4 regions of the Janthinobacterium sp. SUN206 genome follow, and region 3 is predicted to be linked to each of the others. Evidence: predicted binding sites of a transcription regulator. Region 3 holds the regulator's gene; each other region holds the start of a gene.
What was found. Region 3 encodes FNR, which switches genes on or off when oxygen is low (the NO sensors DNR and NnrR bind a similar motif). Its sites were predicted from a motif close to TTGATNNNNATCAA; they were not measured.

Region 1: the regulator FNR is predicted to act here: its motif matches at 2,395-2,408, upstream of paaA (1,2-phenylacetyl-CoA epoxidase subunit PaaA).
Region 2: the regulator FNR is predicted to act here: its motif matches at 5,329-5,342, upstream of O3300_RS21960 (universal stress protein).
Region 4: the regulator FNR is predicted to act here: its motif matches at 4,576-4,589, upstream of O3300_RS20270 (PAS domain-containing methyl-accepting chemotaxis protein).

Annotation. Positions count from the first base shown of each region.
Region 1 covers NZ_JAPWIB010000004.1:219,585-227,400, forward strand. Annotated here, with positions in the region: gene paaD (1,2-phenylacetyl-CoA epoxidase subunit PaaD) at 1-241, opposite strand, end outside; gene paaC (1,2-phenylacetyl-CoA epoxidase subunit PaaC) at 241-993, opposite strand; gene paaB (1,2-phenylacetyl-CoA epoxidase subunit PaaB) at 1,008-1,292, opposite strand; gene paaA (1,2-phenylacetyl-CoA epoxidase subunit PaaA) at 1,321-2,310, opposite strand; gene paaX (phenylacetic acid degradation operon negative regulatory protein PaaX) at 2,578-3,507, shown strand; gene O3300_RS21630 (hypothetical protein) at 3,614-3,868, opposite strand; gene O3300_RS21635 (M14-type cytosolic carboxypeptidase) at 4,010-5,134, shown strand; gene O3300_RS21640 (cytochrome-c peroxidase) at 5,414-6,523, shown strand; gene pmbA (metalloprotease PmbA) at 6,570-7,816, opposite strand, start outside.
Region 2 covers NZ_JAPWIB010000004.1:291,378-299,193, reverse strand. Annotated here, with positions in the region: gene O3300_RS21980 (SMI1/KNR4 family protein) at 1-472, shown strand, start outside; gene O3300_RS21975 (hypothetical protein) at 456-824, shown strand; gene O3300_RS21970 (NADP-dependent malic enzyme) at 1,017-3,335, shown strand; gene O3300_RS21965 (hypothetical protein) at 3,389-4,258, opposite strand; gene O3300_RS21960 (universal stress protein) at 4,328-5,164, opposite strand; gene O3300_RS21955 (two-component system response regulator) at 5,477-6,490, opposite strand; gene O3300_RS21950 (MHYT domain-containing protein) at 6,487-7,816, opposite strand, start outside.
Region 3 covers NZ_JAPWIB010000003.1:68,180-75,995, reverse strand. Annotated here, with positions in the region: gene modA (molybdate ABC transporter substrate-binding protein) at 1-1, shown strand, start outside; gene modB (molybdate ABC transporter permease subunit) at 17-688, shown strand; gene O3300_RS17280 (sulfate/molybdate ABC transporter ATP-binding protein) at 697-1,407, shown strand; gene O3300_RS17275 (TOBE domain-containing protein) at 1,448-2,215, shown strand; gene O3300_RS17270 (response regulator) at 2,217-5,291, opposite strand; gene fnr (fumarate/nitrate reduction transcriptional regulator Fnr) at 5,541-6,299, shown strand; gene O3300_RS17260 (FixH family protein) at 6,424-6,948, opposite strand; gene ccoG (cytochrome c oxidase accessory protein CcoG) at 7,051-7,816, opposite strand, start outside.
Region 4 covers NZ_JAPWIB010000003.1:727,854-735,669, reverse strand. Annotated here, with positions in the region: gene O3300_RS20295 (cytochrome P450) at 1-778, shown strand, start outside; gene O3300_RS20290 (GNAT family N-acetyltransferase) at 814-1,275, shown strand; gene O3300_RS20285 (nucleotide pyrophosphohydrolase) at 1,272-1,631, shown strand; gene O3300_RS20280 (hypothetical protein) at 1,681-2,469, shown strand; gene bamE (outer membrane protein assembly factor BamE) at 2,466-2,774, shown strand; gene O3300_RS20270 (PAS domain-containing methyl-accepting chemotaxis protein) at 2,810-4,465, opposite strand; gene O3300_RS20265 (DEAD/DEAH box helicase) at 4,904-7,060, opposite strand; gene O3300_RS20260 (alpha/beta fold hydrolase) at 7,333-7,816, opposite strand, start outside.

The DNA.
Region 1 (7,816 bases), on a different contig from region 3:
TCACCTTGTCCACGCCATGGCTGCGCAAGGCATCCGTGACGGCGTCGGCGATCACCTGCATGGCAGGGCAGCCCGAATACGTGGGCGTGATCGTCACGGTACAGGCGTCGCCGCCGGTGACTTCGACGGCGCGCACGATGCCCAGGTCCACCACCGAAATGACGGGGATTTCCGGGTCTGGCACGTCGCCCAGCCAGGCCCAGACCTGGGCGGCGTCCAGCGCTGCCGCGGCCGTGTTCATTACCACTCCGCCCCGGGATAGGCGCGCTGCAGGAACTGCATCTCGGCCAGAATAAAGCCCAGGTGTTCCGTGTGCGTGCCCTGCTTGCCGCCTTTTTGCATCCAGGCGTCGGGCGCCGGCATGGCCAGCGTCGCTTCGGCGAAGATCTCGGCCACGTGTTCCAGAAACGCCTGACGCAGGATGTCGGATGGCGGCGCGATGCCGGCGGCGACCATGGCCTGGTCGACGGCGTCGTACTTGAACATCTCGCCCGTGTACATCCACAGCTTGTCGGCGGCGGCCTGCGTTTTCGCGTGGCTGTCCGCCGTGCCGTCGCCCAGGCGCACGATCAGGTCACCGCTGCGGCGCAGGTGATACGTCACTTCCTTGATCGACTTTTGCGCCACTTCGACGATGCGCGCATCCGTCGATTTCGTCAGTTCCAGCAGCTGGAAATAGTGCCAGCTGTCGAAGAAGAACTGGCGCATCATCGTGTCGGCGTAATTGCCGTTCGGCTGCTCGACCAGCAGGCAATTTTTGAAATCGTGGGCGTCGCGCAAAAAGGCGATGTCGTCCTCGTCGCGGCCCGCGTTTTCCAGTTCGGCCGCATAGCTGAACCACAAACGCGTCTGGCCCAGCAAGTCCAGCGCCACGTTGGTCAGCGCCATGTCCTCTTCCAACGCCGGGCCCTTGCCGCACAGCTGCGACAGCTGCTGGCTGAGGATCAGGGCGTTGTCGCCCAGGCGCAGGAGGTAATTGACCTTGTCATCCATTGCAGGCGCTCCCATCACAGATTCTTGACTTCTTCCGGCATCGGGAAGAAGGTGGGATGGCGGTACACCTTGCTGTTCGACGGTTCGAACAGGGCGCCCTTGTCGCCGGGGCTGCTGGCGACGATATCGGCCGCGCGCACCACCCAGATGCTCACGCCTTCATTGCGGCGCGTGTAGACGTCGCGCGCATGGTTGACCGCCATAGTGGCGTCGGAAGCGTGCAGGCTGCCCACATGCTTGTGCGCCAGGCCGTGCTGGCTGCGGATGAAAACTTCCCACAAAGGCCATTCTTTGCTCATGTTGCTATCCCCTATCTGTCTTATGTATTTACGCTGCCGCTTTGTTAGCAGCTTGCTTGTCTGCATACGCGACCAAGGCATCGCGGAACCATTCGCCGTCTTCATACGCTTTCACGCGCGTTTGCAGGCGTTCGCGGTTGCATGGGCCATTGCCCTTCAGGACATTGTTGAACTCGGACCAGTCGATCTCGCCGAATTCATAGTGGCCCGTTTCCGCATTGAATTTCAGGTCGGGATCGGGCACGGTCAGGCCCAGGTATTCGATTTGCGGCACGGTCTGATCGACCATGCGCTGGCGCAATTCGTCGTTCGAGAACAGCTTGATGCGCCATTGCGCCGACTGAGCGCTGTTGACGGAGGCGGCGTCGGACGGGCCGAACATCATCAGCGACGGCCACCACCAGCGGTTCAAGGCATCCTGCGCCATGGCTTTCTGCGCGGGCGTGCCCTTGCACAGCGACATCATGATGTCGTAGCCCTGGCGCGCATGGAACGATTCTTCCTTGCAGACGCGGATCATGGCGCGCGCATACGGGCCGTACGAGCAGCGGCACAGGGGAATCTGGTTGATGATGGCAGAGCCGTCGACCAGCCAGCCGATGGCGCCCATGTCGGCCCACGACAGGGTCGGATAGTTAAAGATGCTGGAATACTTGGCTTTGCCCGAATGCAAGGCGGCCAGCAAGTCGTCACGCGACACGCCCAAGGTTTCCGCGGCGCTATACAGGTACAGGCCGTGACCGGCTTCGTCCTGGATCTTGGCCAGCAGGATGGACTTGCGTTTCAGGGTGGGCGCGCGCGTGACCCAGTTGCCTTCAGGCAATTGGCCGACGATTTCCGAGTGCGCGTGCTGCGAAATCTGGCGGATCAGGGTCTTGCGGTAAGCATCCGGCATCCAGTCCTTGGCCTCGATCTTGATGCCTTCGTCGATGCGCGCCTGGAAAGCGCGCTCTTCTTGACCCATGTCGTCGAGGGAACGAACGTTCTTGAGGCCGGTTTCAACCATTTGTGCGTACATGATCTGTCTCCCATGTCTTTGATTTTGCGCAGCAACGCGGTGCGATGAACAGATAATACGATACAAAAAACGATTTGCATACACTTGATATGAATCATTTTAAAAATTCGTATCTTGTGCAGCTTTTTTGTGCGTATGATATTGCTTATGAGAAAACACTGCGGAGCGCCACCAGCGCTTCCGGCAAATTATTGCCGCGCTACCCGCGCAGCCAAGTAAACTGCTGCTTTTATTGAACCGACCGCAACACGGCCAGACCGGAACCACATGAAGAACACCCGCTGCACGGCATGGATAGCCGATTTCCTGGAAAGCGACCCACCGCGCTCGAAGTCCCTGGTGATGACCATCTTTGGCGACGCCATCGTGCCGCGCGGCGGCGCCATCTGGCTGGGCAGCCTGATCGAACTGCTGGCGCCGTTTGGCGTGAATGACCGTTTATTGCGCACCAGCGTGTTCCGCCTGGCGCAGGAAGGCTGGCTCAGCTCGCAGCGCGACGGCCGCCGCAGCGCCTATACGATACGCCCGGAGGCGCTGGCCCGCTTCGAGCGCGCCTATCGCCGCATCTATGCGCCGCTGGTCGTGCACTGGGATGGCAGCTGGACCCTGGTGATCGGGCCGGCCGGCAGCATCGGCGCCGCCGAGCGGGGGGCGCTGCGCAAGGAATTATTGTGGGCTGGCTATGGCTTGATCTCGCCTGGCATCTTTGGCCATCCTGCCAGCAATACGGAGGCGCTGGAAGATATCCTCGTGCGCAACGAGGTGCAGGGCAAGCTGTATGTCTGCCACACCACGGAGTTGCCAGGTGTCAGCACGCGCCCCCTGCGCGACATGGTGGGCGACTGCTGGGACTTGTCGGAAGTGATGGCTGGCTACGAAAAATTCATCGCCAGCTTCCAACCGCTGCTGACCTTGCTGCAAGAAGCACCCGTGTTCGATGCGGAGCAAGCGTTCGTGATCCGCTCGCTGCTGACGCACGCCTACCGCCGCGTGCAATTGCACGACCCGCAACTGCCCGTCGAGCTGCTGCCCGAACCGTGGCCCGGCACGCAGGCGTATGCGCTGGCCCGCGACCTGTACCGCATCACGTACGCGGCGGCCGAGGAACATATCTTGGCCACCTTGCGGCGCGAAGATGCGCAGGCGCCCGATGTGGAGCCGTGGTTCTACGAACGTTTCGGCGGCCTGAACACCTGACAACACGTCCATGACGATGTTGCAGGGCCTGGGCGTCCATTCGCACTGTCTGCGGCCCTGGCCCTGGCCATTTTTCAGGCATTCAGGAATACGTCAGTGCCTGCGCTCACTGTTTTGCGACCACCTGTTTCGCCCCTGCCAATAAATCCTGCCCCAGCTTTTCCAGCGCATTGGCCTGCACCAGCATGGTGTCGAGGATGGCGACGTTGAAGGTGAATTCGGCCGGCGTCGTATAGCCGGGGAAACGTATGATGCGCAGCAATTCCTGCAAGGTCGTGCCCTTGCCCAGGTGCGCCAGGGCGTCGCTGAGGGCGCTGATTTTCTTTTCCAGTTCGCGTATGTGTTTGCCGTTGTCATCCATGATGGCCTCCCCGTGTCGGAGCTATCACGTTAGCAAAGCGTGTCCGTCATCGTTTGCGCCAGCACAAAGTCCACCGCAAAACAGGTATCATCGCGCCATTGCACACGATGCAAAACCCATACGTTTTTATCAGGAACACTCATGACCATTAAAATCAGCCAGCAATTCGACGCCGGCGCGATCGAGGTGCTGCGCGCCGACGATGCCCAATCCATCGAGCTGAACATCCGCAAGGATTCCCACGCCGACATCACGCAGTGGTTTTACTTCCGCCTGCAAGGCGCGCAAGGCGAGGCGTGCACGATCCGCTTCATGAACGCAGGCAAGTCGGCCTACCCGGACGGCTGGAAAGATTACCAGGCCGTGGCCAGCTACGACCGCGAAACCTGGTTCCGCGTACCGACCAGCTTTGACGGCACGGTGATGACCATCGAACACACGCCGGAAGAGGAAAGCGTGTACTACGCCTACTTCGAGCCGTACCCATGGGACCGCCACCTGGCCCTGATCGACAGCGCGCAAGCGTCGCCGCTGGTGCGCTTGATCGACCTGGGCAGCACCGTGGAAGGCCGCGACATGAATCTGCTGGTGGTCGGCGACGCCGATGCAGAGAAGAAAGTCTGGGTCATCGCGCGCCAGCATCCCGGTGAAACGATGGCCGAATGGTTTGTCGAAGGCATGCTCGAAGCCTTGCTGGACCAGGCCAATCCATTCGCCCGCCAGTGCCTGCAAGACGCCGTCTTCTACGTGGTGCCGAACATGAACCCGGACGGTTCCGTGCATGGCAACCTGCGCACCAACGCAGCCGGCGCCAACCTGAACCGCGAATGGATGACGCCGACGATGGAGCGCAGCCCGGAAGTGTTCCTGGTGAAACAGAAAATGCATGAAATCGGCTGCGACCTGTTCCTCGACGTGCATGGCGACGAAGGCTTGCCTTACGTCTTCGTGGCCGGCAGCGATGCGCTGGAAAATTTCACGCCAGCACAGAAGGCCGAGCAAGACCGCTTCATCGCCGACTTCAAGGTGGCTAGCCCCGACTTCCAGGATGAGCACGGCTACGAAGACGGCCCGTTCACGCCGGAAGTGCTGACCATGGGTTCGCCCCACATCACCCACGCCTTCGGCTGCCTGTCGCTGACCCTGGAATTGCCGTTCAAGGACAACGCCAACGATCCCGACCCGCAAACGGGCTGGAGCGGCGCCCGCAGCGCCGCCCTGGGCGCGGCCGTGCTGCAGCCTATCCTGTCCACCTTGCGCGCCTGAGCCGCGCATGAAACTGGCCCGCCACGCATGACGTGACGGGCTTGGCCGGCGGTTACTCTGCCGCCGGCTGTTTTCCGCTCCCCGTCTTGCGCAGCGCAGCATCGCTAATCGTTGCCACGCCAGCCATTGCTGCCTATACTGGGCGCAGCATTGCCTGTCTCTCCCTTGTCGACAACCATCCCGCATATGACCATCAAAGACCAGCCACGCGCCGAGGCGCGATATTCACCGACCCGACTTGCACACGTGTGCATATTCTTGTTTCTTGGCTTGTACGGCATGCCAGGCACGGCAGCCGAACTCAGCCCTGCCGCGCAGCTGGGGCGGCGCATCTTCCACGATGCCAGCCTGTCCGCCTCGGGCAGGCAGTCGTGCGCCAGCTGCCATGACCCGGCCCACGCCTATGCGCCCGGCAACAAGCTGGCCGTGCAACTGGGCGGCGCCGATGGCCAGGCGCACGGCTACCGCGCCACGCCATCGCTGCGCTACCTGGACCACAATCCGCCCTTCCGCTTTGATGAGGAAGGCGCACCCAACGGCGGCATCAACCGCGACGGCCGCGCCGCCAGCCTGGCAGAACAGGCGGAACGGCCGTTCCTGGCAGCACACGAAATGGCCAATGCCAGCACGGATGCGGTGGTGGAACGGTTGCGCAACGGCAACTATGCGGACGCATTCCGGCGCGTCTTTGGCGACGCCATCTTTGCGCAACCACAACAGGCATTCAGCCGCATCACGTATGCTTTGCAGCAATTCCAGCAGGAAGAGCCGGATTTTCACCGCTACGATTCCAAATATGACCTGTACCTGGCCAACAAGGTTCCCCTGGAGCTGGCCGAATTGCGGGGCCTGGCCCTGTTCAACGATGAACGCAAGGGCAATTGCGCCGCGTGCCACCCCAGCGTGCGGGGCGAGCATGGCGCGCCGCCCCTGTTTACGGACTTCAGTTTCGACAATCTGGGCGTGCCGCGCAATATGCGCATTCCCGCCACGGCCGACCCGGCCTATTTCGACCTGGGCTTGTGCGGTCCCGACCGTATGGACCTGGCGGCGAAAGGCGAACTATGCGGCGCCTTCAAGGTACCCAGCCTGCGCAATGTGGCCACACGCCAGGTGTTTTTTCATAACGGCGTGTTCGACAACCTGACGGATGCCCTGCGTTTTTATGTGCGGCGCGATACGCATCCGCAAGAATGGTATCCGCGCGACAAGCGGGGAAAAGTGCAGAAATTCAATGACATACCCGCCAGATACCGCGCCAACGTGAACGTCAAGGAAGCGCCGTTCGACCGCAAGCGCGGCATGGCGCCGGCGCTGACGGCGGGCGAGATCGAGGATATGGTGAAGTTTCTGGCCACCCTGACGGATGGCTATCAAGTCCAGCAGTAAAGCGTGGCGCGCCCGCCCGGCGTTGTCGCGCTTGCCATGCAGGCGCTCAGCCGCCCGCCACCACCATGCTCTCGATGAGGATGGACCCCGTCTGTTTAGTGCCGCGGCGCAGTTCGTCGGCGCCCACGGCAACGATGTTGCGCAGCATGTCCTTCATGTTGCCGGCGATGGTGATTTCTTCCACCGGGTACTGGATCACGCCATTTTCCACCCAGAAACCGGATGCGCCGCGCGAATAGTCTCCCGTCACGTAATTGGTTCCTTGTCCCATCAGCTCCGTCACCAGCAAGCCCGTGCCCAGCTTTTTCAGCATGGCACTAAAATCGTCGCTGGCGGCCGTCAGGTTCGAGGTCAGGTACAGATTGTGCGAACCGCCCGCGTTGCCCGTCGTCTGCATGCCCAGCTTGCGGGCCGTGTAGGTCGACAGGAAATAGCCTTGCACCACGCCATCCTTGACGACGTCGCGGCTGACGGTTTTCACGCCCTCTTCGTCGAACGGCGCCGAACCGACGCCGCCGATCACGTGCGGGTCTTCGAAGATCTGCACGTGCGACGGCAGCACTTGCGTGCCCAGGGAGTCGTTCAGGAAAGTGGACTTGCGGTACAGGGCGCCGCCCGAGGTCGCTTGCACATAGGTACCCAGCAAACCGGCCGCCAGCGGCGCCTCGAACAGCACGGGACAAGTGCGCGTGCCCAGCTTGCGCGCGTTCAGGCGCGACAGGGCGCGCTCGGCGGCGTAGCGCCCGATGGCTTCCGGGCTCGACATTTTAGAGGCGTCGCGCACGGACGAATACCAATCGTCGCGCTGCATCTTCGCCCCTTTGCCGGCGATGGGCGCCACGGACAGGGTGTGGCGCGAGAACGGGTAGCCGCCGATGAAGCCGCGCGAATTGGCGGAAACAAAGTGCGATTGCTGCACGTGCACGCTGGCCCCCTCGCTGTTCGTGATGCGCGGGTCGACGGCAAACGCGGCCGCTTCAGCCCGCTGGGCCAGGGCGACGGCTTCCTCGGTGGAAATGAGCCAGGGATAGAACAATTGCAAGTCGCGGGGCGACATTTCCAGCATGTCCGTGTCGGCCAGGCCCGCGCAATCGTCCTCGGCCGTGAAGCGGGCGATGTTGTAGGCGGCGTCCACCGTGGCGCGCAGGGCGGACGGCGAGAAATCGGAGGTGCTGGCATTGCCGCGCTTCTTGCCGACAAACACGGTCACGCCCATGCCCTTGTCCTTGTTTTGCTCGATCGTCTCGATCTTGCCTTTTCGTACAGAAACGGACAAGCCGCCGCCTTCGCTGA
Region 2 (7,816 bases), on a different contig from region 3:
TCCGCTGTGCCCGGATAGCCTGCTGCGCTTGCTGGGCCTGTACAACGGCACCTATTATCAGAAGTATGCGGGCGGCACGGTGCTGGTATACATGCTGGGCTCGGACGTGTTCGAGTATCCGTATTACCTGAGCTCCGTCGAGCAGATCCTCAAGGATGGGCAGGCGAACCAGCGCAGCATCGCCGACATCTACGGCCATTATCTGGACGACGATCCCGGCATCGTCGACGCCCGCATCGACGCCGGCATCAAGCAGGGCCAGCGCCTGTGTTTTTCGCATTGCATGAACAATGGCGGCTCGTCGCGGCTGTATATCGATTTCACGCCCACGGCGTCGGGCAATGTGGGGCAGGTGGTGCGCTTCCTGCACGATCCCGACAGCTACCTGGTCATCGCCGACAGCTTCGACTCGTATCTGCAGATGCTGATCGATGACGAGTATGCCTTCTTGACCGATGAAAATTTTGAATAACCGGGCCGCGCCGCCGTCCCTGCTGCCCGCCAACCGCCGCATCGTGCTGTCCGGCGAGGATGCGCTGCGCATCCTGCGCGAGATCGAATTCCTGCTGCAGTCGCTGCAGCACATCGGCCGCCATTATTATCCCGACGGCGACGATGACGGCGCCGATGCCCTGCGCCGCGCGCAGTATTGCGCGGAGACGACGCGCTTCATCGACGCGCAGCAAGCGACGACGCGCCTGGCGCTGATGCGCCGCATTTTGTCCGCGCCGTTCGACGGCACCCTGGGCGCGGACGACATGGACGATATCGAGCGCGCCGTCGCCGCGCTGCCGCTGTGGCGCGCCGCCGACATTCCATCATAAAAACTAATTGAAATCTAAAATTCGATAGTTTTTCCTGTTCAGGACGTTTGTGCCGCCGCACGGCCTTACAATGCTAGGTTATGCGTTTTCGTGATATCAGACTGTGGCTAGCGGAAAATACCTAGCTAATTGAAAGAATCGGTCTGATAAAATCCGGAACACCCGATCGACCAAACAGGAAGGCAGCACAGCATGGATTCGTCATCTGATAAAAAAGAAGAATTGCGTCAACAATTGCGCTTGGCCGCACTCGAGTATCACGAGTGCCCGCGCCCCGGCAAAATCAGCGTGACGCCGACCAAACAACTGACCAACCAGCGCGACCTGGCGCTGGCCTACTCGCCAGGCGTGGCCGCTCCCTGCGAAGAAATCGTCATCGATCCGGCGAATGCCTATAAATATACGGCGCGCGGCAACCTGGTGGCCGTCATCACCAACGGCACGGCCGTGCTGGGCCTGGGCAATATCGGTCCGCTGGCCGCCAAGCCGGTGATGGAAGGCAAGGGCGTGCTGTTCAAGAAGTTCGCCGGCATCGACGTCTTCGACATCGAAATCAACGAGATGGACCCGGACAAGCTGGTCGATATCATCGCTTCGCTGGAACCGACCTTCGGCGGCGTGAACCTGGAAGACATCAAGGCGCCCGAGTGCTTCTACATCGAGCGCCAGCTGCGCGACCGTATGAAGATTCCCGTCTTCCATGACGACCAGCACGGCACCGCCATCATCGTCGGCGCGGCCATCCTGAACGGCTTGAAAGCCGTCGGCAAGAAAATCGAGGATTGCAAGCTGGTCGTGTCGGGCGCGGGCGCTGCGGCGCTGGCCTGCCTGGACCTGATCGTCGACCTGGGCTTCCCCCTGAAAAACATCTACGTCACCGACCTGGCCGGCGTCGTCTACAAGGGCCGCACAGAACTGATGGACCCGGACAAGGAACGCTTCGCGCAAGACACGCCGCTGCGCACCCTGGCCGAGATCATCCCGGACGCCGACATCTTCCTCGGCGTCTCCGCTGGCGGCGTGCTGAAGCAAGACATGGTGCGGAAGATGGCGCCGAACCCGCTGATCCTGGCGCTGGCCAACCCGAATCCGGAAATCCTGCCGGAAGAAGTCAAGGCCGTGCGCAGCGACGCCATCATCGCCACGGGCCGTTCGGACTATCCGAACCAGGTCAACAACGTGCTGTGCTTCCCGTACATCTTCCGCGGCGCCCTCGATTGCGGCGCCACGACGATCACGCGCGAAATGGAAATCGCCGTCGTGCACGCGATCGCCGACCTGGCGCATGCCGAGCAGTCGGACATCGTCGCTACCACCTACGGCATCAGCAACCTGTCGTTCGGTCCTGAATACCTGATCCCGATGCCGTTCGATCCCCGTTTGCTGATCAAGATCGCGCCAGCGGTGGCCAAGGCGGCCGAGGATTCCGGCGTCGCCACGCGTCCGATCAAGGACTTGCAAGCGTACGCGGACAGCCTGCAGCAATTCGTCTACCGCAGCGGCACCTTCATGAAGCCGCTGTTCCTGATGGCCAAATCCACGCCGGCCGAACTCAAACGCATCGTCTACGCCGAAGGCGAAGAAGAGCGCGTGCTGCGCGCCGTGCAAGTGGTGGTCGATGAAAAACTGGCGCGTCCCATCCTGGTCGGCCGCCCACCGGTACTCGAAGCGCGCATCCAGAAGTTCGGCCTGCGCCTCAAGCAAGGCGTCGACTTCGACGTCATCAACCCGGACTTCGACGAGCGCTATCGCGATTACTGGAATACGTACTACGCCATGACGAGCCGCAAAGGCGTCACCGAGGAATACGCTAAACTGGAAATGCGCCGCCGTCACACCCTGATCGGTTCGATGATGATCCACAAGGGCGACGCCGACGGCATGATCTGCGGCACCTTCGGCACCACCCAGCTGCACCTGAAATACATCGACCAGGTGCTGGGCAAGCGCGCCGGCAGCAATGTCTACGCTGCCATGAACGTGCTGATCATGCCGGAACGCCAGCTGGTGATGGTCGACACGCACGTCAATGAAAACCCGGACGCGGACCAGTTGGCCGAGATCACCATCATGGCCGCCGAAGAGATGACCCGTTTCGGCCTGTCGCCGCGCGCGGCCCTGCTGTCGCACTCGAACTTCGGTTCCAGCGACAGCGCCTCGGCGCAAAAGATGCGCGCCGCGCTGGCCATCATCAAGGAACGCGCGCCGGACCTGGAAATCGACGGCGAAATGCACGGCGATACGGCCCTCGACAGCAAGCTGCGTCAAAAAATCATGCCGAATTCGGCACTGAAGAACGACGCCAACCTGCTCGTCATGCCGAACATCGAATCGGCCAACATCGCCTACAACCTGGTGAAGACGGCCGCCGGCAACGGCATCGCCGTCGGTCCGATCCTGCTCGGTTGCGCCAAGCCCGTGCACATCCTGACGCCATCGGCCACCGTGCGCCGCATCGTCAACATGACGGCCCTGTGCGTCGTCGACGCCGTGGCGCAGCGCAAAGCCTAAGGGTTTAGCTGCCGCCTGAAAGCCGCGCCATCCGCAAGGAGGCGCGGCTTTTTTTACATGGGCGACACGGGCAGGGCCGCGGCGGGCGGATGGCGGCGCAGGTAGTAATGGCGGTACAGCATGATCTCGCCCCATACCAGCAGCAGCGCCGCCAGCGCGAACAGGCCCAGCGTGATCTTGAGCGAATTGAAATAGGCGCCGGCTTGCCGTTTGATGGCGTCGATGAAAATCATCGGCACTGACTTGTCGAGTTTGCTGAAGTCGGCATGGCGCGCCACGTCGGTGGTCAGGCGCACGGCCAGGTCGGTGCCCAGCGCGGCCAGCTCGCCAGTCGCCTGGCCACGGAAGTTGGCGCCCTTGAGCGCTTCGCCGAGCAGGCCGACCCTGGCGATCAGCTGTTCCTGCAGCACCTGCGTCAGCAGCACGCTGCCGCGGCGCAGAATGAATTCATTGATCCAGCGCGCCTTGCTGCGTTCCCAGTAGCTGCTCGATGTGGGCTGGTAATACATGCCTTGCACGAACGGTTCGAGCAGGCTGCGCACGCTGATGGGCTGGCCCGGGGCGATCAGCTTGACCTGCTGTTCCAGGTAGACGCGCAGCGCCGGCATCTGTGCCTCGACCACGGGCTGCAAGTCGCGCTCGAGGGCCTGGTTGACCACGCGGTGCACGCTGTGCACGGCGCCAAACCCGGCACCGAGGAGCGGCAGCGCGAGCAGGATCAGTACATAGCTGAGCTTGGCGGCCACATGCCAGGCGCGGGGACGGCGCACCAGCAGGCATTTTCTGGCCAGCTGGTAGCAGATGCCGAGCGCCAGCACGAAGCCGGCCGCGCTGCACAGCAGCATCCACGGCAGGGCGGTCCACAGCAGTTCGCCGCCGAACGGCACCAGGCTATTGCCCCAATTGAGGAGTTGTTGGTTCATGTACATTGCTTTGATATGGATAAACAGGCAAGTATACCCATTGTGCAACGACATGGAGCGCGCTTGGTGTCAGTGCGCCATCAGCACCGGCAAGGTCATCTGGCGCAGCACGGTTTCCGTCACGCCGCCCAGCAGGATTTCGCGGAAGCGCGCGTGGCCGTAGCCGCCCATCACCAGCAAGTCCGCATGCACTTCGGCGGCCATGGCCAGCAGCGCCGCGCCGATGTCGCCCGTGGCGACGGCCGGGCGCACTTCCACGGGCACGCCATGGCGGCTCAGGTAGGCGGCGATGTCGGCGCCCGGATGGCGCGCCGGCTGCGCGTGGCCGACCGGCGGGTGCAGCAGGGCCAGCACCACCAGGCGCGCCGCGCGCAAGAGGGGCAGGGCGTGGCCGATGGCGCGCGTCGCTTCCATGCTGCCATCCCAGGCCACCACGACCGTGTTGTCCACCTGTGCGAACTGGCCGCTGCGCGGCACGATCAGCACGGGACGGGCCGCGTTCAGCATCACGTAGGGCACCAGGTCGCTCATGGCGCCGGGCAAGGCTTCGCCGGCGTCGTGCTGGCTCAGCACGGTCAGATCGCTGTAGCGGGCGCTGACGGCCATGCCGCCATCCTCATCGTCTTCGATCAGGCGGCGCTCGAGCGAGGCGGCGCCGGCCTGGCGCGCCAGCGTCTCGAACTGGTCCAGCGCCTGTTCCGCCTGCCCATGCAAGGCTGAAATCTGCGCCGCCACGGCGCCGCCGCGCATGCCGCGGTTGTTTTCCAGGGTAAAGCGCGACATGCCCGTCATGGCGGCGCCGATCAGGTGCGCCTGGTGCGCGTGCGCCAGCCGCGCCGCGATGGCGATGCGCTGCGGCGCATGGCGCGACAGGTCGGCGTGGACGAGGATGGATTTGTAAGCCATGTTGTCACTCGGTAGTCAGGATGGCAACAAGGCTAGAACGGCAACACGGGCAAGTCCAGCATTGCCGTGCTGGCCGGGGCTTTTCTTATGCTGGGCTTGATGTAAGTCAAAAAAAGAGAGGCCAGGGCCATCTGCAAGTGCGCAGCCAGGAAAGTGCAAGCTGTTTGATGTGCATCAAAATGCCTGCCCCGCCGCCAGCCATAATGGCATTGAACTCCTGGCCCCTCCAGTGGTCTGCATCGGCGCCGGCGCCATCTGTCCGGCACTTGCTTGTGTGACGCAACAACGCTGGCCGTGGCGGGAGTTCACTCTTCAAGCGGGCGCGTGGTGTTCCGCTTTCTCTGCCCAGCGCAGCCGGATGGCGTCGATGGCGGGCAATTCCCCGACAAACAGGTCGACCAGCCGCGCATCGAAATGGCTGCCTTGTTGCGCTTGCAGATAGCCCACGGCGTCCGTCACCGACCACGCGCGCTTGTACGGGCGCACCGAGGTCAGCGCGTCGAACACGTCCGCCACGGCGACGATGCGCCCCGCCAGCGGGATCGCTTCGCCTGCCAAGCCGTTCGGGTAACCGCTGCCATCCCATTTTTCATGGTGCGACACGGCGATGGCGCGCGCCAGCGCCAGCATGCCGCCTTCCGCATGTTCGCCGATGATGTCGCCGCCGATGCGCGCGTGCGTCTGCATGATGCTCCACTCGTCCGCGTCGAGCTTGCCCGGCTTTTGCAGGATGCGGTCGGGGATGCCGATCTTGCCCACGTCGTGCATGGGCGCCGCGTGCAGCAGGTCGTCCGCGGCGGCCTCGTCCATGCCGGCGGCCACGCCCAGCAGGCGCGCGTAATGGCTCATGCGGATCACGTGCAAGCCTGTTTCATTGTCCTTGTATTCGGCCGCCAGGCCCAGGCGCTGGACGATCTGCAGCCGCGTTTCCTTCAATTCATCGATGCGCACCAGCGACAGGTGCGTGCGCACGCGGGCGCGCACGATGGCGGGGCTGAGCGGCTTGGTGATGTAATCGACGGCACCCGCCTCAAAACCGCTCAGTTCGTCGCGCATGTCGTTCAGGGCCGTGACGAAAATGACGGGGATGGCGGCCGTCAGCGGCGCGGCCTTCAGCTGGCGGCAGGCGTCGTGGCCGCTCATGCCGGGCATCATCACGTCGAGCAGGATCAGGGCCGGGCGCTCCTGCTGCGCCAGTGCCAGCGCCCGCGCGCCATCCTTGGCGAACAGCAGCGCATAGTCGTTCTGCAAGATCTGGCGCAGCAATTGCAAATTGGCCGCCTCATCGTCGACGATGAGAATCACGGGCCTGGCTGGTGCATTCATGGGGACTCCGGGGCGTAGGTGTGCAGCAAGTCGTGCAGCAGCGACTGTGCCAGGGGGAAATCAAAGTCGTCGATGGCATGCAGCAGCGGCGTCAGCTCGTCCGCTTGCGCGCCCATGGCGTGCTGCAACTGTGCTTGCGCCGCGTCATCGAGTTCGCCGCGCCGCAAGGCGCTTAACAGGGCACTGGCCGCTTGCCGGACGGCGGGCACGTCGATGGCCGCCGCCGCCGTTGCCGCCGGCAAGGCAGGCGGCGCCAGCCGGGCGATGGCAGCCAAGGCCGCCGGCCATTGCGTCAGCAGGGCGCCCAGGATTTCGTCGAGCTGCTGCGCCGTGGCGGGACCGGGACCGGCGCAGCATTGCTCCAGCGCCGCCAGGCTGGCGGCCAGTTGCTCCAGTCCCAGGTTGGCGGCCACGCCGCGCAGTTGGTGGCTGTGCGACAAGAGCGCCGCGTGGTCGCGCGCTTCGATGGCGGCCAGCAGGGCGGGCGGCAGGCGCGGATGCTCGCGTCCGAAACGGGCCAGCGCCGCGCGGTAGGCGCTGTCGTTGCCGGCCCAGCGCTGCAGGGCGCCCGCATGGTGCAGCACCCGTCCGCCAGCGGGCGGCGGTGCGAGGCTATCGTCGGCCGGGTCCGCCGCCAGGCCCAGCACGCGCGCGATTTCCAGCGCCAGCGCCTGCCATTCGACGGGCTTGGTGGCAAAACCGTCCATGCCGGCCGCCCGCGCCGCCTTGCGGTGCGCTTCGAGCACGCTGGCCGTCATGGCGATCACGGGCACGCGCGGGCGTCCGTCGCGCAGGGCGGCGGCACGGATGGCTTGCGTGGCGGCCAGGCCATCCATGTGTGGCATTTGCAAGTCCAGCAGCAGCACGTCGAAGTCATCCTGCTGCGCCAGTTGCAAGGCTTGCGCGCCATCGCCGGCCGTGACCACCGTGTGGCCACGCTTGCCCAGCAGTAAGCTCAGCAGTTCCAGGTTTTGCGGCACGTCGTCGGCGGCCAGCACGCGCAGGGGCGGCAGGCGCACGCTGCGCCGTTCGCTGGCGGGCAGCGCCGCCTGGCGCGCCGGCAGCAAGGGCAGCATGACGTGGAACACGCTGCCGTGCGGCAAGGCGGCATCGGCCCAGATGCGCCCCTGCATCAGGGTCACCAGCTGCCGGCTGATGGTGGTGCCCAGGCCCGTGCCGCCGAAGCGCCGCGTGGTCGAGGCGTCCGCTTGCACGAAGGGATCAAAAATGGCGTCGCGCCGTTCCGCGGGGATGCCGATGCCGCTGTCCTGCACCAGCAGGTGCAGCTGGCCATCGTCGCGGCGCGCCGCCAGGCTGACGACGCCG
Region 3 (7,816 bases):
AGGTAAACGAACGCGCATGGATATCGCCTGGACCGCGCTGGCCCTGTCGCTCAAGGTAGCGGCGTGGGCCACGGCGCTCAATTTGCTGCTCGGCATCGGTACGGGCTATGTGCTGGCGCGCACGCGTTTTCCCGGGCGCGAGCTGCTCGACGCCCTCATGACCCTGCCGATGGTGATGCCGCCCACCGTGCTCGGCTATTACCTGCTGGTGCTGCTGGGCCGGCGCGGCACGATGGGCATCTGGCTGCAGGACAACTTCGGCATCAATCTCATCTTTACGTGGCAAGGCGCCGTGATCGCCTCCACCGTGGTCGCCTTTCCCCTCGTCTTCAAGCCCGCGCGCGCCGCCTTCGAAGCGGTCGATGGCCAGCTGGAGCAGGCCGCCCGCGTGCTGGGTATCTCGGAAATGGCGATCTTTTTCCGCGTGACCTTGCCGCTGGCCTGGCGCGGCATCCTCGCCGGCGTGCTGCTGGGCTTTGTGCGCGCGCTGGGCGAGTTCGGCGCCACCCTGATGGTGGCCGGCAGCATTCCCGGCAAGACGCAGACCCTGTCGGTGGCCGTGTTTGAAGCCGTGCAGGCGGGCCAGGACGAGGTGGCCAATACGCTGGTCCTGATTATCTCCCTCGTCTGCATCGTGGTGCTGTTGTCGGCGGGCCGCCTGGCGCCCGGACGCATCGCGCACAAATGATGCAGATGATGACGCCTATGCAACTCGACCTCGACCTCCGCGCCACCTTGCGCTCCGGCAAACGCCGCTTCGACCTGCAGGTGCAATGCACTTCCAGCAGCCAGCGCATCGCCATGTATGGCCCGTCCGGCGCCGGCAAGAGCATGACCCTGAAAGCCATTGCCGGCCTCTTCACGCCTGAGGCGGGCCATATCCGCCTGAACGGGCGCACCCTGTTCGATTCCGCCGCCGGCATCAATTTGCCGCCGCAGCAGCGCAATGTCGCCTATCTGTTCCAGGATTACGCGCTGTTCCCGCACCTGACGGTGCGCCAAAACGTGGGCTTTGGCTTGCGCCGCGGCTGGTTCAACCCGCGCGCGCGCGAAAAATTGCAGAAGGTCGAGCATTGGCTCGACGCCTTCCACTTGCAGGAACTGGCGCACCAGTTTCCCGACGAGTTGTCCGGTGGCCAGCGCCAAAGGGTGGCGCTGGCGAGGGCGCTCGTGGCTGAGCCGGCCGCGCTGCTGCTCGACGAGCCGTTTGCCGCCCTCGATCCGGCCCTGCGTGTCAAAATGCGCCTGGAGTTGAGCCAGTGGCAGCAGCGCCTGGACGTGCCCATGATCCTGATCACACATGATCCGGAAGATGCGCGCATTCTGGGTGAACATGTGCTTTACTTGCGTGACGGACAAATTGACAGCATGGAAGAAAATAAGGCATTGGGTGAACGCATTGGATAAATCAGCGGCAGCGGAAATCGGCCTGCAAGGCTCGGTATGGATGACGGTGGGCGGAGAAAACCTGGGCGGCGCCGGCCGGGTGGAATTGCTGGGCGCCATCGCCGAATGCGGCTCCATCACGCAGGCGGCCAAGCTTGTGAAGATGAGCTACAAGGCGGCCTGGGACGCCATCGACGCCATGAACAACCTGGCCGGCGAACCGCTGGTCGAGCGCTTGACGGGCGGCAAGGGCGGCGGCGGCACGCGGCTGACGCCACGGGGGCGCCAGCTGGTCGACAATTTCCGTATCATCGAGCGCGAGCATGCCCGCTACCTGCGCCAGCTGGGCAGCCAGGCGGAAGGCATCGCCGACGATCTTTTACTCATACGGAGAATGGCCATGAAAACCACGGCACGCAATCAATTCCTGGGCAAGGTGACCGAACTGAAACAGGGCGCCGTCAACGATGAAGTCACCCTGGAATTGCCCGGTGGCCAGCACATCGTGGCCATCGTCACGCAGGGCAGCAGCGCGAGCCTGGGCCTGGTGCCGGGCGCGGAAGCGTTTGCGCTGATCAAGGCGTCATCCATCATCCTCGTGACGGACAGCCAGGGCGCGCGTTTTTCCGCGCGCAACCAGCTGGCCGGGGTCGTGACGCGCGTGCAGACGGGCGCCGTCAATACGGAAGTGGTGCTGGACTTGCCGCGCGGCGGCACGATTGCCGCCATCATCACCAACCAGAGCAGCACCGACCTGGGCATCGAACTCGGCAGTAACGTGACGGCGATTTTTAAAGCGTCCAGCGTGATTCTGGGCGTGCCCGCCTGATTTAATCCTGCAGGCGCGACAACCAATCGGCCGCCGCCGCCAGCGCCTGTTCCAGTTCCTGCGCCGTGTGCGCCAGCAGCGCCGGGGCCTCGTCCAGGCGGCCCGCATCGATGGCTTCCTCGGTGGCGAACGCGGCGCGGATCAGGCGTTTCGTGCCTAGGGTGCCGACGGAGCCGCGCACGCTGTGCAGGATGCGTGCCACGTCGCTGTGGCGGCCCGCCTGCAACGCCGTTTCGGCGTCGCGCACGGGCGTCATGCCCTTGTTCAGCGCGTCTTCCACCATGCGCCGCAGCACGCCGCGCCCCTTCGCATCGCGTCCCATCACGCGCATCAGCGGCGCCATGGAAAACACTTCCTCATCGGCGACGCGTGCCGGCTCGGCCGTCTGAACTTGCGGGCGCTTGGGCAGGTGGCGCAGGATGACTTCCATCATCTCTTCCACCACCACGGGCTTGGCGATGAAATCGCTGATGCCGGCCGTCATGCAGCGCTCGCGCTCGGACGCCAGCACGCCGGCCGTCATGGCGATCACGGGCAGGTGCAAGCGCAGTTCCGTGCGGATGATGTGGGTGGCGCTGAAACCGTCCATGACGGGCATCTGCATGTCCATCAGCACGATGTCGTAGCGCAGCGCTTCCGTGCGCAGCCGTTCCACGGCTTGCAAGCCGTCGCCCACCACGTCCAGGGTGGCGCCCATGTGTTCGAGGATGCCGCGCGCCACGGCCTGGTTCAAATGATTGTCTTCCACCAGCAGGAAATGCACGCCGGCCAGTTCCGTGCCCAGCGGCTGGTGCAGCATGCGCTGCTCGCCGCCGTCGTCCTTCGCGATCAGCGCCTGGTGCAGGGCGTCGAACAGGCTCGATCCCGTGATCGGCTTCATCAGCACGACGTCGGCCTCGGCCGCGCTGGAGATTTCTTCCAGGTGGTTGCGGGCGAACGCGTTGACCATCACCACGATGGGCTGGCGCTGGCCGCTGGCCGCCTGGCGGATGGCCTTGGCCGTGGCCAGGCCATCCATGACGGGCATGTGCCAGTCGGCCAGCACCACGTCATACGGTTGCTGCTGCGCCAGGCGTTCGCGGTACAGCTCGATGGCGGCAAAGCCGGAGTCCACTTCGTCGGCCAGCCAGCCCCACGCCTCGATCAGCTTGACGATCAGTTCGCGCGTGGTGCGGTTGTCGTCGGCCACCAGCAGGCGCAGCTGGCCCAGCGCCGGCGTGCGCCGCGTTTCGGCCGGTTGCGCCAGCATTTCGAAGGGCACGCTGAACCAGAAGCGGCTGCCCTTGCCTTCGCTGCTGGCGACGGCGATGTCGCCGCCCATCATGTGGATCAGCTGCTTGCTGATGGCCAGGCCCAGGCCCGTGCCGCCGAAGCGCCGCGTGATGCTCTGGTCGCCCTGGGAAAACGCGGCAAACAGCTGCTGTTGCTGCAGTTCCGTCATGCCGATGCCCGTGTCGCGCACCTCGAAGCGCAGCCAGGCGCGGCCGCTCTCGCTCTCGGCCAGGCTGACGGCCACCACCACTTCGCCGCTCTCCGTGAACTTGATGGCGTTGCCGGCCAGGTTGACGAGGATTTGCTGCAGGCGCTGGGCGTCGCCCACGAGGCGCCGCGGCACGTCGGGCTCGACGGCGATGGCCAGTTCCAGCTCCTTTTCGCCCGCATTCATCGTCATCGTCGTGGCCAGGGTATTCATGACTTCGTCGAGGTCGAATTCGACGGGCGACAATTCCATGCGCCGTGCCTCGATCTTCGAATAGTCGAGCACGTCGTTGAGGATGCCCAGCAGCGACTGGCCCGCCACTCTGACCATGGTCAGATACTTGCGCTGTTCCGTGTCGAGCCTGGTATTGCCTAGCAAATACACCATGCCCAGCACGGCATTGAGGGGCGTGCGGATTTCATGGCTCATGTTGGCCACGAAATCGCTCTTCGCGCGGTTGGCCGCCTCGGCCCGGTCGCGTTCCTGTTCCAGCTCCGCCGCGCGCGATTCGAGCTCCTGCTGCAGGCGGTCGCGTTCGCTCATCAGGCCGTTGAACGCTTCCGTCAGTTCGCCGATCTCGTCGCGCTGCTGCACCGGCACGGGCGTGAAGCGGCTGCCGCTGGTGCGCAGGGCTTGCAGGGTGTCGCGCAGGCGCACCAGCGGCGACAGCAGGCGCACGGTGACCCAGCCCAGAACAAAGGCGGCCAGCAGCGAGGCGAGGATGCTCCACAGCACCAATCGGTACAGCACGCCATCGAACGGTTCGAAGGCATCCTCGACGGGGAGCGAGGCGGCCAGCAGCCAGTTCACGGATTTCAGGCGCTTGAAGCTGTTGACGGCCGTGATGCCGCGGCTGTTGGTGCTGACCATGCTGCCTTCGCCATCTTCCTGCAGCAGCCGGGTCGTCGTCAGGTTGGCGTTCGGCTGGCGCGGTTGCAGCAGCCGGCTGGTATCGGGATGCAGCACGTAGCGCGGCACGGCGCCGCGCGTGAGGATGAAGTAATAGCCGCTCTTGCCGATCTTTTCCGAGCGCAGGCGACCCAGCAGGTTGTCCTTGTACAGGCGCAGCACGCCGATCACCACGCCGGCCACCTGGCCATCGGCGGCCAGCACGGGCGCCACCATCTGCACGATGGGCATGCCGCTCGACTTGCCCAGCATCGGTTCGGTGATCATGGGCTGGCGCGTGCGCAGGACGGTCTGGAAATACTCGCGCTCGGCGACGTTGATGCCGGCGCGCCCCGCTACTTCCGGCATGTCGGCCACGACGGCGCCATGCGCGTCGAGCACCAGCACGTCATCGAACAGCACCAGCATCGAGCGGCGCGAATAGTATTCGCGCAATTGGGCGGGCCGGGCGATCAATTCCGGCGGCTGCTGCCTGGCCGTCAGGGTGACGATCTGCAGCAGCATGCCCAGCTTGTCGTCGAGTTCGGCGGCGGTGCGGGTGATCAGGGACGATTGCTGGCTCAGCAGTACTCGGGTGAAGTCGTCGCGCATGTGCTGCACCTGGATCATGGTGACCAGCGCGATCATGGCGATCGAGGTCAGGCTGGTGGCCAGCGCGACTTTTGCTTTAATGCCGAGAGGCTTCATGATTTCCTTTTCAGTACCGGGCGGCACAGGCGGCAGATAATGCTGTCAGGAATTTTCCTATCAATGCCCCAGCTTGGCAAGCGGTGCCGCGCAAATTGCCCGTCCCGGATGGGCTTTTGACGATGTTGCCATATAATTAAAGGCTGGACGTCGTTTATTCGCCGAATTTACGGTGAAATTGGCATACGGCAACCCTGTATGCGGCTGTATGCAGTAAACTTGTTGTTGCATTTTCTAAAAGGTACCGACATGACTGAAGCGCTACTCACTCCAACCTTGCCCACCGTGAACGTGGAGGCGTTGCGTGCGCGATGCTCGACCTGCAGCATGCATCAATTGTGCCTGCCGATGGGCCTCGATGTGGGCGACATGGACAGGCTGGACCAGATCATCGGCCGCCGCCGCAAGATCGTGCGCGGCGCCTCGCTGTTCCGCATCGGCGACTCGTTCCAGAACCTGTATGCGATCCGCCTGGGGCATTTCAAGACGTACCAGATCAATCCGGGCGGCGAAGAGCAGGTGACGGGCTTCCAGATGGCGGGTGAACTGCTGGGCATGGACGCTATCAGCGCCGACCGCCACCACTGTAATGCGGTGGCGCTGGAAGACAGCGAAGTGTGTGAAATCCCGTTTTCCAGCCTGGAACAATTGCTGGGCAATATGCCGACCCTGCTGCGCCATTTCCACCGCATGATGAGCCAGGAAATCACGCGCGAGCAAAGCGTCATGCTGTTGCTGGGCAATATGCAGGCGACGCAGCGCTTTGCCGCCTTCATCGTCAACCTGGCGTCGCGCTATGAAGCGCGCGGCTATTCGGGCAGCAATTTCCAGCTGCGCATGTCGCGCGAGGAAATCGGCAACTACCTGGGCCTGACCATCGAGAGCGTCAGCCGCCTGCTGTCGAAGTTCAAGAAGGAAGGCTGGCTGCGCGTCTCCAACCGGGAAATTGAAATCCTGCAGCCGGCCAAGCTGAAAGCCATTACGGCCGGCACGGACGTCTGCAAGTAACAGCACCGTCAAAACCTGCTGCGCGTCGCGCTTTGCGGCTTGCGATGCTCGCTGTGCTATAGCACAGCTGCGCTTCTCAACCACAAATCACTGCCGCTCGCTACGGTTTTCCCGGCGCTGTACGTTATAGCTCTTCATCCGCATGCAGCGCGATGCTGCGCTGCAGGGGCCAGGTCCAGATGCCGGACAGGCGCCACTCGCGTTTGTCGTTTTCCACCAGCACTTGCCAGCGGCTGCGCTCGAGCATCGGCAGCGCTACGGAAAAATTGCCGGCTGCGTCGGGCTGCACCAGCACCTTGATATCCTTTTCCGGCAGGGTCGCATGCGCCAGGTGCAGCTGCAAAGGCGCCTGATAGGCCTTGCCGAAGCTGTGCACGGAACCGGTCAGGCGTGCTTGCGCCACGTCATACGACAGGCGCGTATCCATCGCCAGGTCGCTGGCGATCGTGTCGCGCTTCAAATCCTGGTTGATCGCCTTGCCCTGCTTGTAATAATCGCCCACCACCAGCGCATCGGGCTGCGTAAACGCGATATAGCCCATGAAGCTGCCGACGACCACGGACAGGCCGGGGCCGATCATCAGCAGCCATGGCCAGCGATGCTTGTACCACGGTGCAACGGGTGCTTGCAGTTTCAGACTGTCGGACATGATATTTCTCCTGTTTAATCAGCCAGTCCCCGCATGGGGACCGGCCTTCCTGCAACTTCGTGGCGGCGGCGAGGGCACCCGGTCCCCGTCCGCCTTTCCTTGTTAACGTGGCACGATGAATACCGCGCTTTCACGCACATGCAGCGATGGGTCGTCCAGCGATTGCAATTCGATCGCAATCTTGTTCGAGCCCTTCTCTCCCACGCCGTGCGGCACGCGCAGGCGGATGGGCCAACCCAGCGTTTCCGTCGGCTGCAAGGTCACTTCTTCGCGCGTCAGCAAGGTCAGGCCCGGCAAGCCGGAAGCGCTGATTTTGAAATGCTGGCTTTGCTCCGACGTGTTCATGATCTGCAGGCGGTAGACGTTTTCGATCATGCCGTCTTCCACTTCGCGTCCCATGGAACCGCGGTCGCGGATCACGTCCATTTTCAGGGGCGTGCGCAGGGCCAGCGAAGTACACACGGCGATGATGATCAGGGCCAGGATGGAAGTGTAGATCAAGACGCGCGGGCGCATGGCGCGCTGGCGTATCTGCTTCGAATTGAAGTTGTTTTCCATCGCATGGTCGGTACTGTAGCGTACCAGTCCCCGTGGCCGGTCGACCTTGTCCATCACGCTGTTGCAGGCATCGACGCAAGCGGCGCAACCGATGCATTCATACTGCAGGCCGTTACGGATATCGATGCCGGTCGGACACACCTGCACGCACAGGGTACAGTCGATGCAATCGCCCAGCTTGTCGTTGTTGCCGGCCTTCTTGCTCATGGCGCCACGTGGTTCGCCGCGCTTGGCATCGTAGGTGATGATCAGGGTGTCCTGGTCGAACATGGCGCTCTGGAAGCGCGCGTAGGGGCACATGTATTTGCAC
Region 4 (7,816 bases), 660 kb from region 3:
GCTGGACCGCGACGTGGCGGCCCTGTCCGCCGCCGTGGCCGACCTGGTGCAGCAGGCGCGCACGCGCATGGCGCGCGATCCGGCACGCCGCGAGCGTCCGCCCAACCTGCTCGAAGCGATGATCGCCGCCGCCGACGAAAAGGACAGCGGCGTGAACGACCGCGCCGTGGCCGGCAATGTGCTGACCATGCTGCTGGCGGGCGAGGATACGACGGCCAATACGCTGTCCTGGATGATTTACCTGTTGCAACGCCATCCGCACACCCTGGCGCGGGCGCGCGAGGAAGTGCGGCGCCTGGCGCCCGACGCGGCCCGCTTCACGATCGAGCAGATGGATAGCCTCGACTATCTGGGCGCCTGCGCCAGCGAAGCCATGCGCCTGAAGCCGGTGGCGCCCTTCCTGCCCGTCGAGGCGCTGCGCGACACGGTCATCGCCGATATCGCCGTGCCGGCCGGCACCCTCGTGTGGTGCGTGATGCGCCACGACACGGTGTCCGATGCGCACTTTCCCGACGCGCAAGCCTTCCAGCCCGAGCGCTGGCTGGCCGAAGGGGGCGAGGCGAACAACAAGCGCGCCGCCATGCCCTTCGGCGCCGGCTTGCGCACGTGTCCGGGCCGCTACCTGGCCTTGTTGGAAATCAAGATCGCCATGGCCATGCTGCTGGGCAGCTTCGACATCGCCGGCGTCGACACGCCCGATGGCGGCGAGGCGCAGGAACTGATGGGTTTTGTGATGTCGCCCATCGGCTTGACGCTGCGCCTGGCGCGGCCGCAGTGATACCATGGAGGAAGTCCCATTCATACGACCTCCCCATGACCATCCGCCTGGAATCGCCGCAGCAAGCCGACGTGCAAACCCTGATCGCCGAGCTTGATGCATATCAACAGACCCTGTATCCGGCCGAGTGCGTCTACTCGCTGGACCTGGCGTCCGTGCCCTCCGATACCCTGCTGTTCGCCGTCGCCCGCGATGCGGCGGGCACGGCACGGGCCTGCGGCGCCATCGTCGTCACGCCCGCTTTCGGCGAGCTCAAGCGCATGTACGTGCACCCGGACAGCCGGGGACTGGGCCTGGCGAAACGCTTGCTGGCCTTGCTGGAAGAGCAGGCGCTGGCGCGCGGCTGCCGCTTGCTGACCCTGGAAACGGGCATCCACCAGCCGGCAGCGATCGCCCTGTACGCACGCCACGGCTACCAGCGGCGCGGACCGTACGGCGACTATCCCGACGACCCATTCAGTGTCTTCATGGAAAAACCGTTGCAGGCAGCCGCATGAGCGCGCCCAGCGACAGCCTGCTCGACATCCGCGCGCGCCTGCGCGCCTTTGCCGACGAACGCGACTGGGATCAGTTCCACACGCCGAAAAACCTGGCCATGGCCCTGTCCGTGGAAGTGGCGGAACTGGCGGAACACTACCAGTGGCTGGCCACGGGCGCGGATAGCGAACTGGACGAGGCGAAGCGCACGGGCATCCGCCACGAACTGGCCGACGTGCTGATGTACCTGGTGCGCCTGGCCGACAAGAGCGGCGTCGACCTGCACGCGGCCGTGCTGGAAAAGATGCAACTGAACGCACAGAAATACCCGGCGCAGCAGGTGCGCGGCGACGCGCGCAAATACAGCGAATACTGACACGCTCACCCGTGCGTGGCGGATGCGCAAAAAGGCGTAGCATTCAGGCATGCGTATTTATCGATTACTGCTGATCATAGGCTTGCTCCACGGCCCTATTGCGCTGGCGCAAACCGCGCCCGTGCCGCAGGTGAAGGTGGACGCCACGCGCGACCCCGTCGACAAGTCCTACCGCAAGATGCTGCAGGGCGTGGACCGCTTCGAACGCGACCATGCGCTGGCGCCGCAGGCCGTGCTGCGCTTCCGCTTGCTGCCGCGCCAGCCCGGCGTGGACATGACGGGCGTGCAACTGCGCATCGCCGGCGACACCGTCAGCATCCCCTTGCCCCTGGCCGAAGACAACAGCTTTGCCCCCGTGCGCAATGCGCAAGCGGCGCGCGAAGACGCCGTGCTGCTGGCCAACCGCAAGGCCACCACCATGAGCTGGCGCGCGCAAGTGATCACGCCCGGCTTGCCGCCCGGCACGCGGCGCCTGGGCGACCTGCGCCTGGAATGCCGCGCCGGCATGGATTCCGGCCTGATCTCGAACGACCCGCAAATCATCGCCTGGCTATCCAGCATGCTCTACAGCACAGATAAAGTGTGTTCCGAGCCGGATGGCAATTATCTGTTCTTCACGGACCGTCCCCTGTTCGGCGTGACCCTCGTGCATGGCGAACGCCGCCTGGCGCTGCCGTTCACGATGCTGTACGCGGGCGGCGAGCAAACGCCCGCCTCGCTGCCCTATTGCGATTGCCAGGTCTTGCTTGATCGCACGTATTACGCGCCCTTGTGGGATAGCAACTGGCCGGACGACACCCTGCTGGAATTTACTTACATGGACGAGGTGGCGCCATGAAGTGGCTTTCGCTGATCTTGTTGACGCTGCTGGCCGCCTGCTCCGGCACGCGCGCCTTGCAAGCAAGCAAGAATGTTCCCTACGCCACCCTGGAACAGACGGTGCAAGTGGGCAGCAGCACGCGCGAACAGGTGCGCGCCGCGCTGGGCGACAGCACGTCCATCCGTTTCGACAGCGGCAAGGAAGTGTGGATGTACACCTATCCGGCGGCCTCGGGCGCGCAGGGGGAATATGTGATTCTGTTTGGCGGGGATGGGGTGGTGAAGCAGGTGCGCGGCGGCGAGGTGTACCGGGTACGGAAGTGATTCCCGCCAGCATGGCGCTGGCGGGAGTGGCATGCTTATCGTGCCTTCAGCAAGGCCCGCGACGCGACGCCCGCGCCCACGCTGCGGCCCACGCCGGCAACCTTGCGCTTGGGCGACGCCTTCAGCTTGAAAATGCCGATCGACTGGGCCACGCTGTCGGTGCGCTGCGCCAGGTTGGTGGCGGCCGCGGCCGCCTGCTCCACCAGCGCCGCATTCTGCTGCGTGATGCCATCCATGTGGATGACGGCCTGGTTGACTTGCCCGATGCCCTGGTTCTGCTCGCGCGTGGTCGAGGAAATCTCGTCCATCACTTCCGTCACGCGGGCTACCGAGGCGATCACTTCCGCCATGGTGGCGCCCGCATTGCTGGTCAGCACGCTGCCCGCGTTCACGGTGGCGATCGAATGGTCGATCAGGTTTTTCACCTCTTTCGCGGCCGTTGCCGAGCGCTGCGCCAGACTGCGCACTTCGCCGGCCACGACGGCAAAGCCGCGACCGTGCTCGCCCGCGCGGGCCGCTTCCACGGCCGCGTTCAAGGCGAGGATATTCGTCTGGAAGGCGATGCCGTCGATCAAGCCGATAATGTCGAGAATCTTGCGCGACGACGAGCTGATCTCATCCATCGTAGTGACCACTTCGCTGACGATGGTGCCGCCCTTGGCCGCCACGGTGGACGCCTGCGCCGCCAGGTCGTTGGCCGTGGCCACATGGTCGGCGCTGTTTTGCACGGTCGACGTCAGTTCTTCCATGCTGGCCGCCGTCTGCTCCAGGCTGGACGCCTGCGATTCCGTGCGGCTGGACAAGTCCATATTGCCCGTGGCAATTTCCGCCGTGGTGATGCGGATATCCTCGAAGTTGGCGCGCACGTCGCCGATGATGCTGTGCAGGTTGATGTTGGTCTGGCGCAAGGCCGCCATCAATTGACCCATGTCATCGTCGCGCACCTTGTCGATGACGCCCGTCAAGTCGCCGCCGGCCATCTTGCGCGCCACCGTGATGGCGTCGCCCAGCGGGGCGACGAGGGAATTGTGCAGATGGGCCCAGAAATACAGCATCAGCGCCACGGCGGCAGCGGCGGCACCGCTGAGCCAGCTGCGCGTGGCCGTGCTCGTGTCGCCGTCGATATTCCACACGGCGCAGCCGAGGATGGCCAGCACCACGCCGAAGACGATGCAATGCAGTGCCAGGTCTTGCGACAGGCTCAACTTGCGCCATTCGGCAAGCTTGGCGGCCCAGCCCTGGCGCACGACGCGGCCATTGCGGATCGCCAGGTTGGCGCTATTTCCGTCTTTAAAACTTTTATACAGGGCTGCCGCTTCGTTGATCTGCTCGCGCGTGGGCTTGGTGCGCACGGACATATAGCCGATCGGGCGGCCGCTTTCGATGACGGGCGTGATATTGGCGAAGACCCAATAGAAATCGCCATTCTTGCAGCGGTTCTTGACCATGCCGGTCCAGGGCATGCCCGTCTTGATGGTGTCCCACAGGTCGGCAAACGCTTCGGCCGGCATATCGGGATGGCGCAGGATATTCTGTGGCGCACCCAGCAGTTCCATTTCTGAAAAACCGCTGACTTCAATGAAATACTGATTGGCGTAATTGATGTTTCCCTGTAAATCCGTGGTGGAAACAATCGTCATGCCTTCATTTAATACGTATTCATTTTGCGTGATAGGCGTATTGACCCGCATCGTCGCTCCTCTATTTTTTTTCAACTAGCATAACAAAAACATAAAAACAATATACCACATCAAGCACCCATGATATATCGCCTCGGCGACAGTGACGCCAGTCAAACAATTTAATAAAAGTCAATTTATTTATATTTTAGGATTTACTTTGATTCAACTTGATTGATTTTATTGAAATGCAAAATTTAAATTGCGTGCATATACAATAATTAATAAAAAATTATGTATCGATGCAGCAGGCAATAAATATGGCGTTTGCACCGATAAAAATATGCAAAGGAGCCGTGGCCATTGCCGGCAGATGGCAATACCTGCCGCCAACCATAACGCGGCAACCATGTTTATTTCTTGAGGGAAAATAAAAACTGGCGCGAATGCGCCAGAGGGGGATGTGTCTCCAATCCGCGACACAGGCGCCGGAGCGCCCGTGGGAATGGCTTACTTGTACGTTTTACGTGGCGGCGACTTCGGACGCGGCGGCGCAGGCTTGCGCTCCGTCGTGCCATCGTCCAGGCTGATGCGCAGTTTCTGACCAGAAACGACAACCGATTTCAAGTGGTCGAGGATTTCCGGCGGCATGCCTTCCGGCAAGTCCAGCACGCTGTAGTTGTCAAAGATATCGATGCGGCCGATATGCTTGGCTTCCAGGTTCGCTTCGTTGGCGATGGCGCCGACGATATTGCTTGGCGTTACGGCGTGCTCACGGCCCACTTCGATGCGGTAAGCCGTCACGCCCGGGCGTGGACGTTCCTTCTTCGGCGCGCGCGGGGCAACTTCGCCCGCGTCCGCCGGTGCATCCTTGAACGCTGGCGCGGACTTGGCGGCGAACGGCTTGCGCGGCGCGGCTGGCGGCGCCAGGTCCGGCGCGTCGCCGTCGCGGCTGATGCGCAGCTGCTGGCCCGCCACCCACACGGTTTTCAGCTGGTCCAGCAATTCTTTCGGCATGCTATCCGGCAAGTCCAGGACGCTGTAGTCGTCATAGATTTCGATGCGGCCGATGTTTTTCGAATCGATGCCCGCTTCGTTGGCGATGGCGCCCACGATATTGCCCGGTTTCACGCCATGCTGATGACCTACCTCAATGCGGAAGGTTTGCATGCCGGCGTCGGCTGGACGCTGGATGCGTTCCTTTTTCGGGAAGGCCGGGCGCTCGCTGCGCTCGTTGCGGTCGAAGCGGTCATTGCGTTCGAAACGGTCATTGCGTTCAGGGCGGTCAAAGCGGTCTTGGCGCGCAGGACGGTCGTCTTGCCACGTGGCTTGCTCGCGCGCCTTGTTCTTGTCCAGCAACAAAGGCACATTGCCACGCGCCATCTTCGCCAGGGCGGCGGCGATTTCGATGGCGGGAATGTTTTGCTCGCGTTCGAAATCTTCGATCAGCGACTGGAACTGCTCCAGTTCGCCCAAGGCCAAGGTTTCGCTGATCTGTTCCTTGAACTTGGCGATACGCACGTCGTTGACGGCCTGGATCGTCGGCAGTTCCAGCATGCCGATCGGCTGGCGGGTCGAGCGTTCGATGGCTTTGAGCAAGTTCTTTTCACGCGGGGTGATGAACAGGATCGCTTCGCCGCTGCGGCCGGCGCGGCCCGTGCGGCCGATGCGGTGGGTGTAGCTTTCCGGATCGTGCGGCACGTCGTAGTTGACGACGTGGCTGATGCGCTCGACGTCCAGGCCGCGGGCGGCCACGTCGGTGGCGACCAAAATGTCGATCTTGCCGTCTTTCAACTGCTGGATCGTGCGCTCGCGCTGGGCTTGCTGAATGTCGCCATTGATGGCGGCAGCCGAGAAGCCGCGGGCTTGCAGCTTGCCGGCCAGCTCTTCCGTACCCAGCTTGGTGCGGGCGAAGATGATCATGCCGTCGAACGCTTCCGCTTCCAGGATGCGGGTCAGCGCGTCGAGCTTGTGCATGCCCGACACCAGCCAGTAACGCTGGCGGATGTTGTCGGCCGTGCCCGTCTTGGCGGCCACCGTCACTTCGGCCGGGTTCACCAGGTAGGTGGTGGCGATGCGCTTGATGACGGAAGGCATGGTGGCCGAGAACAGGGCCGTTTGATGGCCTTCCGGCGTTTCTTGCAAGATGCGTTCGACGTCGTCGATAAAGCCCATGCGCAGCATTTCATCGGCTTCGTCGAGTACCAGAGTCTTCAGCTTGGACAGGTCGAGCGAACCCTTGTCCAGGTGATCGATGACGCGGCCAGGGGTACCGACGACGACGTGCACGCCGCGGCGCAAGGCCGACAGTTGCGGGCCGTAGCTTTGGCCGCCGTAGATCGGCAGCACGTGGAAGCCGGGGATGTGGGCGGCGTACACCTGGAACGCTTCGGCGACCTGGATGGCCAGTTCGCGCGTCGGTGCCAGGACCAGGGCTTGGGGTGAGCTTTGTTTCAGATCGATGCGCGACAGGATAGGCAAGGCGAAGGCGGCGGTCTTACCCGTGCCTGTTTGCGCCTGGCCCAGCACGTCGCGGTTCGCGAGCAATAATGGAATCGTCGCCGCCTGGATAGGCGACGGTGTTTCGTAACCGACATCCTTGAGCGCGCGAATCAGCGGCTCGCTCAGGTTAAGGTCGGAAAATAAGGAAATTGGTGTATCAGACATGAAATCACTCACAAGTTCGCTCGAATCGCCCAATGCGAAAGAGTGTATCTGCTAGTTTACTCTTTACTGGACCTTACCGGGTGGCTGCATGCCGCAGAACGCCGTTTTTTGCGCCATATCTACGTAAAAAAGCCAGAAAAATCGGCGATCCGCACGCATTTGGCGCGTGATTTTGCCAACATTAAACGATACACAACAATATGCCGGCTGCGCCTGTTCTGCGTGGCAACAGCTACGGCGGGCGCCGCGCCGTCACGGCGCCCGCCCCCGTTTCAGGTGCGCAAGAACTCCAGCAAGTCCTCGTTCAGCCTATCCTTGTGCGTCGTCGCCAGACCGTGCGGCGCGCCCGCATACACGAGCAATTTGCTGCCGATGATGAGCTCGGCAGTACGGCGCGCCGAGGCAGCGATCGGCACGATCTGGTCGTCGTCGCCATGGATCACCAGGGTCGGCACGTCGAATCTGGCCAGGTCGCCCGTGAAGTCCGTTTCCGAAAACTGCTTGATGCACAGGTAGGCGGCCGGCATGCCCGCCTGCATGCCTTGCCGCCAGAAACTGTCGCGCACGCCCTGCGACGGCTTCGCGCCGGGCCGGTTGTAGCCATAGAAGGGTTCGCTCAAGTCGCGGAAAAACTGGCTGCGGTCGGCCTGCACGCCTGCGCGGATGGCGTCGAACGCGGACAGCGGCAAGCCCAGCGGATTATCGGCCGTTTGCAGCATCAGCGGCGGCACGGCGCCCACCAGCACGGCGCCGGCC